3 regions of the Pseudomonas sp. Stari2 genome follow, and region 3 is predicted to be linked to each of the others. Evidence: predicted binding sites of a transcription regulator. Region 3 holds the regulator's gene; each other region holds the start of a gene.

Region 1 (3,239 bases), 950 kb from region 3:
CGATGGCTTCGTTCACCACTTTGTCGCCTTCGCGGGCTTCGCCGTCAGCGGCGGCTGCGGCTTGCGAGGCTTCTTCGGCGTTGCGCGCGACTTCCTGCACGGTGGCGGTCATCTCGTGCATGGCGGTGGCGACCTGATCGGTCTCGACCTTCTGGCTGTTCACGCCGGCGCTGGTCTGCTCGGTCACGGCCGACAGTTCTTCGGCGGCGCTGGCGATCTGGGTCACGCCGTCGCGGATGCCGCTGATCAGGTCGCGCAGGGTCACGCCCATGCGCGCGATGCCTTGTTGCAGCACACCGAGTTCGTCGCGGCGGGTGACGATCACGTTGTGGCTCAGGTCGCCGCTGGCGATGCGGTCGACCACGGCCATGGTTTCCTGCAGCGGACGGGTGATCTGACGGGTGATGATGAACGCCGCAATGACGCCCACCAGCAACGCCAGCAGAGTGCTGATCAGTTGCAGGGTGCGGGCCTGTGCGCTTTCGATGTCACGACGGTCGAGCTGGATCTGATACAGCTGCTCGCTCAGGGTCACGATGGTAGCGCCCTGATCGGTCATTTCCTTGCGCGCCTGCACCGCTTCGCTGTTGGCGTTCTTGAACGCCTGCAAGGCACTGCGGTAATTGGTCAGCGCGGTTTCCAGCTGACGCAGGGTGTCTTGCTGCGAACTGGCGAAATGCACGTTCAGTTGCTTGAGGCTGGCGATGGCCACGTCCAGCTGGCCGACGGCTTTTTGCTCGGTCTCGGCGTTGGTGGTGGCGGTGTAGCCGCGCACTTCGTAGCGCGCCAGGATGAAAGCTTCCTTGGCAGCGGTGATGGCCTGGAATTGCTCGAAACGCTGCTCGCTCATGTCCATCTGCTGGACGCGGGTGCTGATCGATTCGATCAGGTTGTACGCGGTCTCGGCATTGGTGGCCATGGTGTCACGTGCCGTGTTGCCGGTGCGGTAGGCATTGCGCATCTTGTTCAGGGACGTCTGGTATTCGGCGATGGTCGCCGCCTGCTCCTTGAGCAGTTTGACGTTCTCGGGGCTCTTGAAGCTGCCGATCAGTTTTTGCTGTTGTGCAGCGAATCCGTCGAGGGTGGTCTGCACGTTCTGCGCGGCGGTTTCATCGCCGTTGGTCAGCATGTATTGCAGGCGCACCACACGCAGCTTGGTCAGGCCGGCGTTCAGCTGGGTGATGTCGCTCATCCAGTTGCTGCGGTCAATCAGGCCGCCGAGGCTGGTCCAGCCGGTCAGGGCAAGGATGCAGGTCAGGGCCAGGACGAGACCGAAACCCAGCCCCAGTTTGAGGTTCACGCTGATGTTGCCGAACCAGCTATTCATCACAATTCCTCCAGAAAACGTTGTGCGTCTTGATCGTCGGTCAGGCTGGAAGATTGTTGTTCTTTTGAGCCAGCAAGGGTGTAAGCAGGACTGTATCGGCCGCGAATCCGAGAGCTGAAAGGATTTTGTCCGACGGAATTTGTAACAAGGGATCCCAAGACTTTTTTCACATGACTTTCACTGGCTGCCCACGGGGGCCTCTGTACCTTCGCCGGATCAAATGACAGTGCTGCGACCTGGCGAGGCGGATTTTTGTGGAATTGAGACTGAGTCTGTTCGGCGTCAAACGCTCGATCGACCTGAGCGGTTTGGCCCGTTATCGGAACGCCGGGGTTGTCCTGGCGACCTTGGCGCTGGTGGTGCCATTGACCCTGTGGCTGCTTGCCCCGGCGGCGGTGCCTGATCTGGCCCACGGCAATGTGGCCGGCGCGCAGGCGTTGGCGGCCGGTTGGGCCAAGGGCGACATGATCGTGCTGGTACGTCATGTCGAGCGCTGCGATCACTCTCCGGCGCCATGCCTGAGCGGCAATGACGGCATCACCGACCGTTCGCGCAGTGTCGCGGTCGCCGTCGGCGCACAGTTCGAGCACCTGGGCCTGAACCATGCCGACATCTACAACAGCCCGATGACCCGCACCGTGCAGACTGCCGGTTATATGTTCAACCACGCGACGACCGGCGAAGACTGGCTGATCAGCTGCAAGGGCCGCATGTTGCAGGATGCGCTCGCGCACAAGGTCCCGGGGCGCAACCTGATCCTGGTCACCCACAGCGAATGCATGGCGCAGCTGGAAAAAGACCTCAAGGTGCCGACCTCGACCCTCGGTTATGGATCCTCACTGTTCGTTTCCGCTGCCAACCCGGCGGCTCCCAAAATGCTCGGCTTCATTGAAGCCTCCGATTGGCGCACGGTGACCACCCGATGAGTTCTCGCTTTTACGCTTACAACGTTGGCATTCCGCTGTTTTGTGCTGCTGTGGTGTTTCTGATGTTCGATATGACAAACATCGACATTGCCTTCAGCAACCTGCTGTTCGATCCGCTGACCCACACCTTCCCGCTCGACAAGATTCATTTCTTCGAAAAACTGACCCACAAGTGGGCGCGGATCATTCCGAACTGGACCGCTGAAATTGCCTTGATCGGCGCGATGCTGTCGGTGGTCTGGCCGCTGGTCAATCCGCAGAAGCGCCCGCGTCTCGGCGAGTTTCTGGAGCGCTGTAAAGTGGCTCCGGTGCTGCGTTTTGCCGCTGACCATCGGCGGGATTTTCTGTTTGTGGTGGTGGCCTTCGCGGTGTGTACCGGCGTGATTCACTTCCTCAAGGCCCACACCAGCGTTTACTGCCCGATCGAGACGACGCTGTACGGCGGCAAGATGGCCCACATCGAGTGGTACAACAATTTCCAGCTGTTCCATGAAGCCGGCGACGGTCGTTGCTGGCCGGGCGGACATGCCTCCGGCGGCTTCACCATGCTGGCGCTGTATTTTGTCGCGCGGCGTTATCAGTGGCGCTTCTCCAGCGCCTTGTTGTGGGGCTCGCTGCTGCTCGGTTTCGTCTACGGCACCACACGCGTCCTGCAGGGCTGGCACTACATGTCCCACACGTTCTGGGCCGGTATCTTCGTGTGGCTGGCGTGTTTGCTGACGGCGCTGGCGTTCTATGGTCGGGCTCGACTGGAGTTGCCGGTGTTGAGCAAGCGTGAGCGACAGGTGTTCAGTGCACAGCCTGAGGCTGCTCTCTGAAGCGTCGCGATTGAAATGAAAAACCCGCCCTCACCGGCGGGTTTTTCGTTTGTGCATCGCTGTATCAATAGCCTACGAAGTAGTACGCCTGGCGCCCGACCATCATGGTCTTGAGCACTTTCAACGGGGCGACGGGCTCGCTGTCCCCCGACATTACCGCGATGTTCG
Region 2 (3,239 bases), 1.3 Mb from region 3:
CAAGAACAGGCTGTTGATGGTCGTCGCATTCAAAGGCAGTACTCCAGAAGCGGAAAGACGGGCACAAACTGACCATGCAGTCTGCGTGCCAGCGATTCTAACCTGTTGAAATGTGATGCTGTCAAAAAGGTTTTTGCGCGGAGTGCAAGATCGTTCCCACAGGCGTGGGAACGATCAGCCATGTGGAAGGTTACAGGCTGAACCGCCCAACCATATTGTTCAGATCCAGCGCCAGGCGCGACAGCTCGTTGCTCGCCGCACTGGTCTGATTCGCGCCGGTTGCCGATTGCACCGACAGATCGCGGATGTTCACCAGGTTGCGGTCCACTTCCCGCGCTACCTGCGCCTGTTCTTCGGCAGCGCTGGCGATCACCAGGTTGCGCTCGTTGATCTCGACGATGGCGGTGTTGATGGTGTCCAGCGACAGGCCGGCGCCACGGGCGATGTTCAGGGTCGATTCGGCGCGTTCAGTGCTGTTGCGCATCGAATCCACCGCGTGTTCGGTGCCGCTCTGGATGCTGCCGATCATGCGTTCGATTTCGCTGGTCGACTGCTGGGTGCGGTGCGCCAAAGCACGGACTTCGTCGGCCACCACGGCAAAACCACGACCGGCTTCACCGGCACGGGCTGCTTCGATAGCGGCGTTGAGCGCCAACAGGTTGGTCTGATCGGCCAGACCACGGATCACGTCCAGCACTTTGCCGATGTCGCGGGATTCGTTGGCCAGATCGCCAATCAGGGTCGCAGTGCTCTGCACGTCGGCGCTCATGCGTTCGATGGCGCTGACGGTTTCCTGCACCAGATCGCGGCCGTCGCCGGCGGAGGTGGTGGCGTACTTCGAGGCTTCCGAGGTGCTGACGGCGTTGCGTGCGACCTCTTCCACGGCGCTGGTCATCTCGTTGACTGCCGTGGCGGCCTGTTCGATTTCGTTGTTCTGCTGGGTCAGGCCACGGGCGCTTTCGTCGGTGACGCTGTTCAGCTCTTCGGCAGCGGACGCCAGTTGGGTGGCCGAGCCGGAAATTCGCTGCAGGGTGTCGCGCAGCTTCGACTGCATCTTGGCCATGGCCGCCAGCAGGCGCCCGGCTTCGTCGGTGCCGTCAACGTGGATCGGCTGGGTCAGGTTGCCTTCGGCGATGGTTTCCGCGGCATCCAGTGCTTTCGAGATCGGCTTGGTGATGCTCAGGGTCAGTAGCCAGGCAAAGAGGAAGGTAAGGCCGGTCGCGATCACCAGCAGTGTCACCACCAGATTGAAGGCCGAAGAAAACTGCTCGGCGGCTTGCTGGTTGGTCTGGCTGATCTGCTCGCCGTTGATCTGCATCAGGCGGTTGAGCACGGTGTTCATTGCTTCGGAGTTGTTCAGCAATTCGGTGTTCAGCAGGTTGCGCAGCTCATCCACCTGGTTGTTGCGCGACAGGGTTTTCATCCGGTCTTCGATCTGGCGGTACTGGCCCAGCAACTGCACGTATTGATCGTAGGCCGCACGTTCCTGCGGGCTGCCGATCAGCGGCTCGTAGTCGGTCTGGGCCTTGCGGATCTGCTGGTTGCGCATTTCCAGCAGCTCGACGGTTTTCTGCTGGACGTCCGGCTCACGGTTCACCAGCAAGCGGTACGACAGCACCCGCAGACGCAGGGTCAACTGGGTGAACTCGTCGAGGTTCTTGATGCTCGGCACGCTGGTGGTGGTGATGTTTTCGGCGGCGCCGCGGATCTTGCTCATCTGGTTCAGGGCGAACACACCGAGGATCAGCATCAGGCCGCCGATCAGGGCGAAACCGGTGAACGCCCGGGGGGCGATATTCATATTGCGAAGAGACATGTGGCGGATACCGAGGAAGGGCCGCATCCATGCGGGCTGAGACTGCTGTTGGATGACTTATCGGTCATACGACTAAAGTCTTGAGGCGGTGCGCGTATTTGTCGCATAAGGGGGCGGGCGACGAAGTGCAGGAACCAGATCGGCAGATCACAGTCTCTAACACTCGCAGGAATGGTCGACTGCCAGGAAAATCAAGGCCTTGCGCCGGTTTAATCCTGGCATCCACGACGACTTTTCTTTATCGTACGCGCCCTTTGAAAAAGCCCTGGAAGATCAAAATGTTGGAAGCATCCCTCAGCCAATTGGAACAGCTCGTCAGCGATCTGGTGCAACAGAACCAGACCCTGTCGGAAACCAACCAGACCCTGTCCACGGAACTGGCCCAGGTCAAGGATGAAAACGAGAGCCTGCAACTGAGCCTGATGGAACAGGAAGAAAAGCACGGCGCCACCGCCGCACGCATCCAGGCCCTGGTTGATCGCGTCAATGCAGGTCCTGTCAGCGCATGAACCACGGCACAGCAGGGGTAAAAGTCATCTCCATTCTCGGGGAGGACTATTCGATCAAGGCACCGGCCGGGGAAGAACAGACCCTGCTGGACGCCGCATTGATGCTCAAGGCCGCACTGGCCGACACCAAACGCAAATACCCGACGCTGATCGGCGACCGCCTGCTGGTGCTGGCGGCGATGAATCTGTGCTCGCAGCAGATTGAAATGAAAAAGCAGCACCAGCAGGAACTCGAACGTTACCAAGAGCAAGTCAGCGCCACGGTCGAGACTATCGCCAAGACCATCAATCAGGGTTGATGGGGTTGCGCACAACCAAAGAATAAGATTGTCGATTGCGCTGTATACAATCGGCACGGCTGTTGCAGTGTTTCAGCCTCTTATTCTTTGGGGGTGCTTCATGCAGTTCTGGCGTCGCAGTATTCAATGGCAGTTGATCCTCGGCATGGGCACCGCCCTGCTGGTCAGCATCCTGATCGTGGTTGGCATTTATACCCTGGTGGTCAACCGCCTCGCCCAGAGCTATCTGGTCGAACAGGCGTTGCCGTCGAGCATCGAAGCGACGCGCAACGACATCGAACGAATCCTCGTTCAGCCCCTCACCGCCGCCAAAGACATCGCCAGCAACACGATGGTCCGCGATTGGCTGGCCAATGGCGAAGATTCCGCTAAAACGGCAGGCTTCGCGCAATATCTGGAAGGCATCCGCGCCGAACACAAGGCGTTTACCGCGCTGATCATCGGCACGGAATCCAATCACTACATCACCGAAAAAGGCCTGGATCGCACCCTTAGTCGATCCAAACCGGCCGATGCGTGGTTTTATTCTTTCCTCGACAGCAATCAGCCCCGAACCCTGAACATCGACAATGACGGGGCCACTGGAGAGTTGGCGCTGTTCATCGATTTGAAAGT
Region 3 (3,239 bases):
AGTACGGCGCGCAGAACATTGCGCTGGTGAGCATGGACAGTTTCCGCATCGGCGCTCAGGAACAGCTGAAAACCCTGGGCCGGATCCTCAATGTGTCGGTGACCCACGTCGACCCGGGCCAGTCCCTGGTGCAGGCGCTGGATCCACTGCTGCGCAAACGCGTGGTGCTGATCGATACCGCCGGCCTGCAGGCCAGCGATCCGGCACTGCGCATGCAGCTGGAAAGTCTGGCCGGTCGTGGCATTCGGTCGAAAAATTATCTGGTGCTGGCAACCACCAGCCAGAAACAGGTTCTAACCGCCGCTTATCACAGTTACAAGCGTTGCGGGCTCGCCGGGTGCATCCTGACTAAACTGGATGAGACGGCCAGCCTTGGCGAAGTGCTGAGTCTGGCGATCAGTCATGAACTGCCGGTCGCCTACCTGACCGATGGCCCCCGGATTCCGGATGATCTGCATCTGCCGCGCCGTCATCAATTGGTCAGCCGCGCCGTCAGCGTGCAAATGCAGGAAGAACCCAGCGAAGAAGCCATGGCTGACATGTTCGCTGATATCTACCACAGCCCGACCAAGCAGGTTGGCTGAGGTAATGAACAGTTTTTGTACCTACATCGATGGTCTGCCACGCATTGTTCCGGTTGTGAACGCGCAGCCAGTAATGTGGCCTCCGTCTATGCAAGACAAGGTAAAGAAATAACATGGGCAGCATGCATCCCGTACAGGTGATCGCGGTGACCGGCGGCAAAGGTGGCGTCGGCAAGACTAACGTGTCAGTGAACTTGTCCCTGGCGCTGGCAGAGCTTGGCCGTCGGGTCATGCTGCTGGACGCCGACCTGGGTCTGGCGAACGTCGACGTTCTGCTGGGCCTCACGCCCAAACGTACCCTGGCCGATGTGATCGAGGGCCGCTGCGAGCTGCGCGACGTGCTGTTGCAAGGTCCCGGCGGGATCCGCATCGTGCCGGCCGCTTCTGGCACCCAGAGCATGGTTCATCTGAGTCCGGCCCAGCATGCCGGCCTGATCCAGGCGTTCAGCGATATCGGCGACAATCTCGATGTGTTGGTGATCGACACCGCTGCGGGTATCGGTGACTCGGTAGTCAGTTTTGTTCGCGCTGCGCAAGAAGTGTTGCTGGTGGTCTGCGACGAGCCGACCTCGATTACCGACGCCTACGCGCTGATCAAACTGCTGAACCGCGATTACGGCATGAACCGCTTCCGCGTCCTGGCCAACATGGCCCAGAGCCCGCAGGAAGGTCGCAATCTGTTCGCCAAGTTGACCAAGGTCACGGATCGCTTCCTTGACGTCGCCCTACAATACGTCGGCGCGGTGCCTTACGACGAAAGCGTGCGCAAGGCGGTGCAGAAGCAGCGTGCGGTCTATGAAGCTTTCCCGCGTTCCAAGTGCGCACTGGCGTTCAAGGCGATCGCACAGAAGGTCGACACCTGGCCGCTGCCCGCCAACCCGCGCGGCCACCTCGAATTTTTCGTCGAGCGCCTCGTGCAGCAAACGGCAGGACCTGTGCTATGACCGCCAGCGGTATGAATTTCTACAAGAAGTCGGCACGTGACGCGCAGTACGAACTGATCGAGCGTTACGCGCCACTGGTCAAACGCATTGCTTACCACTTGCTGGCGCGATTGCCTGCCAGTGTGCAGGTCGAAGACCTGATCCAGGCCGGGATGATCGGCCTGCTCGAAGTCTCGACCAAATACGACGCCAGCAAAGGCGCCAGTTTCGAAACGTACGCGGGCATCCGGATCCGCGGCGCCATGCTCGATGAAGTACGCAAGGGGGACTGGGCACCACGCTCGGTTCACCGTAACACCCGTATGGTCAGCGACGCGATTCGCTCGATTGAAGCTAAAACCGGCCGTGACGCTAAAGATCACGAGGTTGCGGCCGAACTCCAATTGAGTCTCGACGATTACTACGGGATTTTGAATGACACCCTGGGCAGCCGACTGTTCAGTTTCGACGACCTGTTGCAGGACGGCGAACACGAAGGGCTGCACGAGGATGGCGCCAGTGCTCATCTTGAGCCGTCGCGCGATCTGGAAGATGAGCGCTTCCAGGCTGCGTTGGCGGACGCGATTGCCAATTTGCCGGAGCGTGAGCGACTGGTGTTGGCGCTGTACTACGACGAAGAGCTGAACCTCAAGGAAATCGGTGAAGTCCTTGGCGTCAGTGAATCGCGGGTCAGCCAGTTACATAGCCAGTGCGCGGCCCGCTTGCGGGGGCGTTTGGGGGAGTGGCGAGCGCGCTGAAGGCAGTGTGGGGACGCTGCGAACGAGGCTGGTGCGGTGGTGAACGGCACCGGTCTTGCTCTGTTGTGCTCCAGACAGTCATCGAGTGTTTTGCCGGATTGATTGAAATGGCGCGTCCAGGTGCTGGGCGCGTTTAAGACTGCTTGGAGGTCGAATTGAACAAAGACATGAAAATCCTCATCGTTGATGACTTCTCAACGATGCGGCGGATCATCAAGAACCTGTTGCGTGACCTCGGGTTCACCAACACCGTTGAAGCCGACGATGGCACCACTGCCATTCCGGTACTCAACAGCGGCAGCATCGACTTTCTGGTGACCGACTGGAACATGCCTGGCATGACCGGTATCGACTTGCTGCGTCACGTGCGCGCCGATGAAAAACTCAAGCACCTGCCAGTGCTGATGGTGACTGCTGAAGCCAAGCGCGAGCAGATCATCGAAGCGGCCCAGGCCGGTGTTAACGGCTACGTGGTCAAACCTTTCACGGCTCAGGCGCTGAAAGAAAAAATCGAGAAGATTTTCGAACGCATCGGCTGATGACGCGCGGGGGAGCTATGGAGCATAAAGAATCTTCACAGGGCGACTTCGAGTCGACGCTGAAAAAACACGCGGTCGAACTGGTCGAAAGCCTTGAAAAAGGCAGGTTCGGCGACGCTGTGCAACTGATCCATGAGCTCAATCAGACCCGTGACCGTGGCCTGTACCAGGAAGTCGGCAAGCTCACGCGCGAACTGCACAGTGCAATCGTCAACTTCCAGATCGACCCGCACATGCCGCAGGCCGAGGAAGTGTCGCAGATCACTGATGCGACCGAGCGCCTGAGCTATGTGGTCAAGCTGACCGAAGCGGCGGCCAACCGCACCATGGACCTGGTGGAAAGCGCCACGCCGGTGGTCAATGGTCTGGCTGACGAAGCCCAGGCATTGAGTGCCGACTGGGGACGCTTCATGCGTCGTGAAGTCGGGGCTGAGG

What was found. The regulator FliA, encoded in region 3, starts transcription of late flagellar genes. The targets are predictions, from matches to a motif close to CTAAAGTTTNNNNNNNNNNNGCCGNTAA.
Region 1: a site for FliA is predicted at 1,420-1,447, ahead of NH234_RS04620 (methyl-accepting chemotaxis protein). Genes of this name have one in related genera too.
Region 2: a site for FliA is predicted at 1,874-1,901, ahead of NH234_RS03155 (methyl-accepting chemotaxis protein). Genes of this name have one in related genera too.

Annotation. Positions count from the first base shown of each region.
Region 1 covers NZ_CP099760.1:1,047,939-1,051,177, forward strand. Annotated here, with positions in the region: gene NH234_RS04620 (methyl-accepting chemotaxis protein) at 1-1,327, opposite strand, end outside; gene NH234_RS04625 (histidine phosphatase family protein) at 1,582-2,253, shown strand; gene NH234_RS04630 (phosphatase PAP2 family protein) at 2,250-3,071, shown strand; gene NH234_RS04635 (ArnT family glycosyltransferase) at 3,136-3,239, opposite strand, start outside.
Region 2 covers NZ_CP099760.1:702,802-706,040, forward strand. Annotated here, with positions in the region: gene NH234_RS03150 (potassium/proton antiporter) at 1-33, opposite strand, end outside; gene NH234_RS03155 (methyl-accepting chemotaxis protein) at 191-1,816, opposite strand; gene zapB (cell division protein ZapB) at 2,095-2,325, shown strand; gene NH234_RS03165 (cell division protein ZapA) at 2,322-2,624, shown strand; gene NH234_RS03170 (methyl-accepting chemotaxis protein) at 2,725-3,239, shown strand, end outside.
Region 3 covers NZ_CP099760.1:1,992,941-1,996,179, forward strand. Annotated here, with positions in the region: gene flhF (flagellar biosynthesis protein FlhF) at 1-584, shown strand, start outside; gene fleN (flagellar synthesis regulator FleN) at 698-1,528, shown strand; gene fliA (RNA polymerase sigma factor FliA) at 1,525-2,265, shown strand; gene NH234_RS09165 (chemotaxis response regulator CheY) at 2,433-2,804, shown strand; gene NH234_RS09170 (protein phosphatase CheZ) at 2,822-3,239, shown strand, end outside.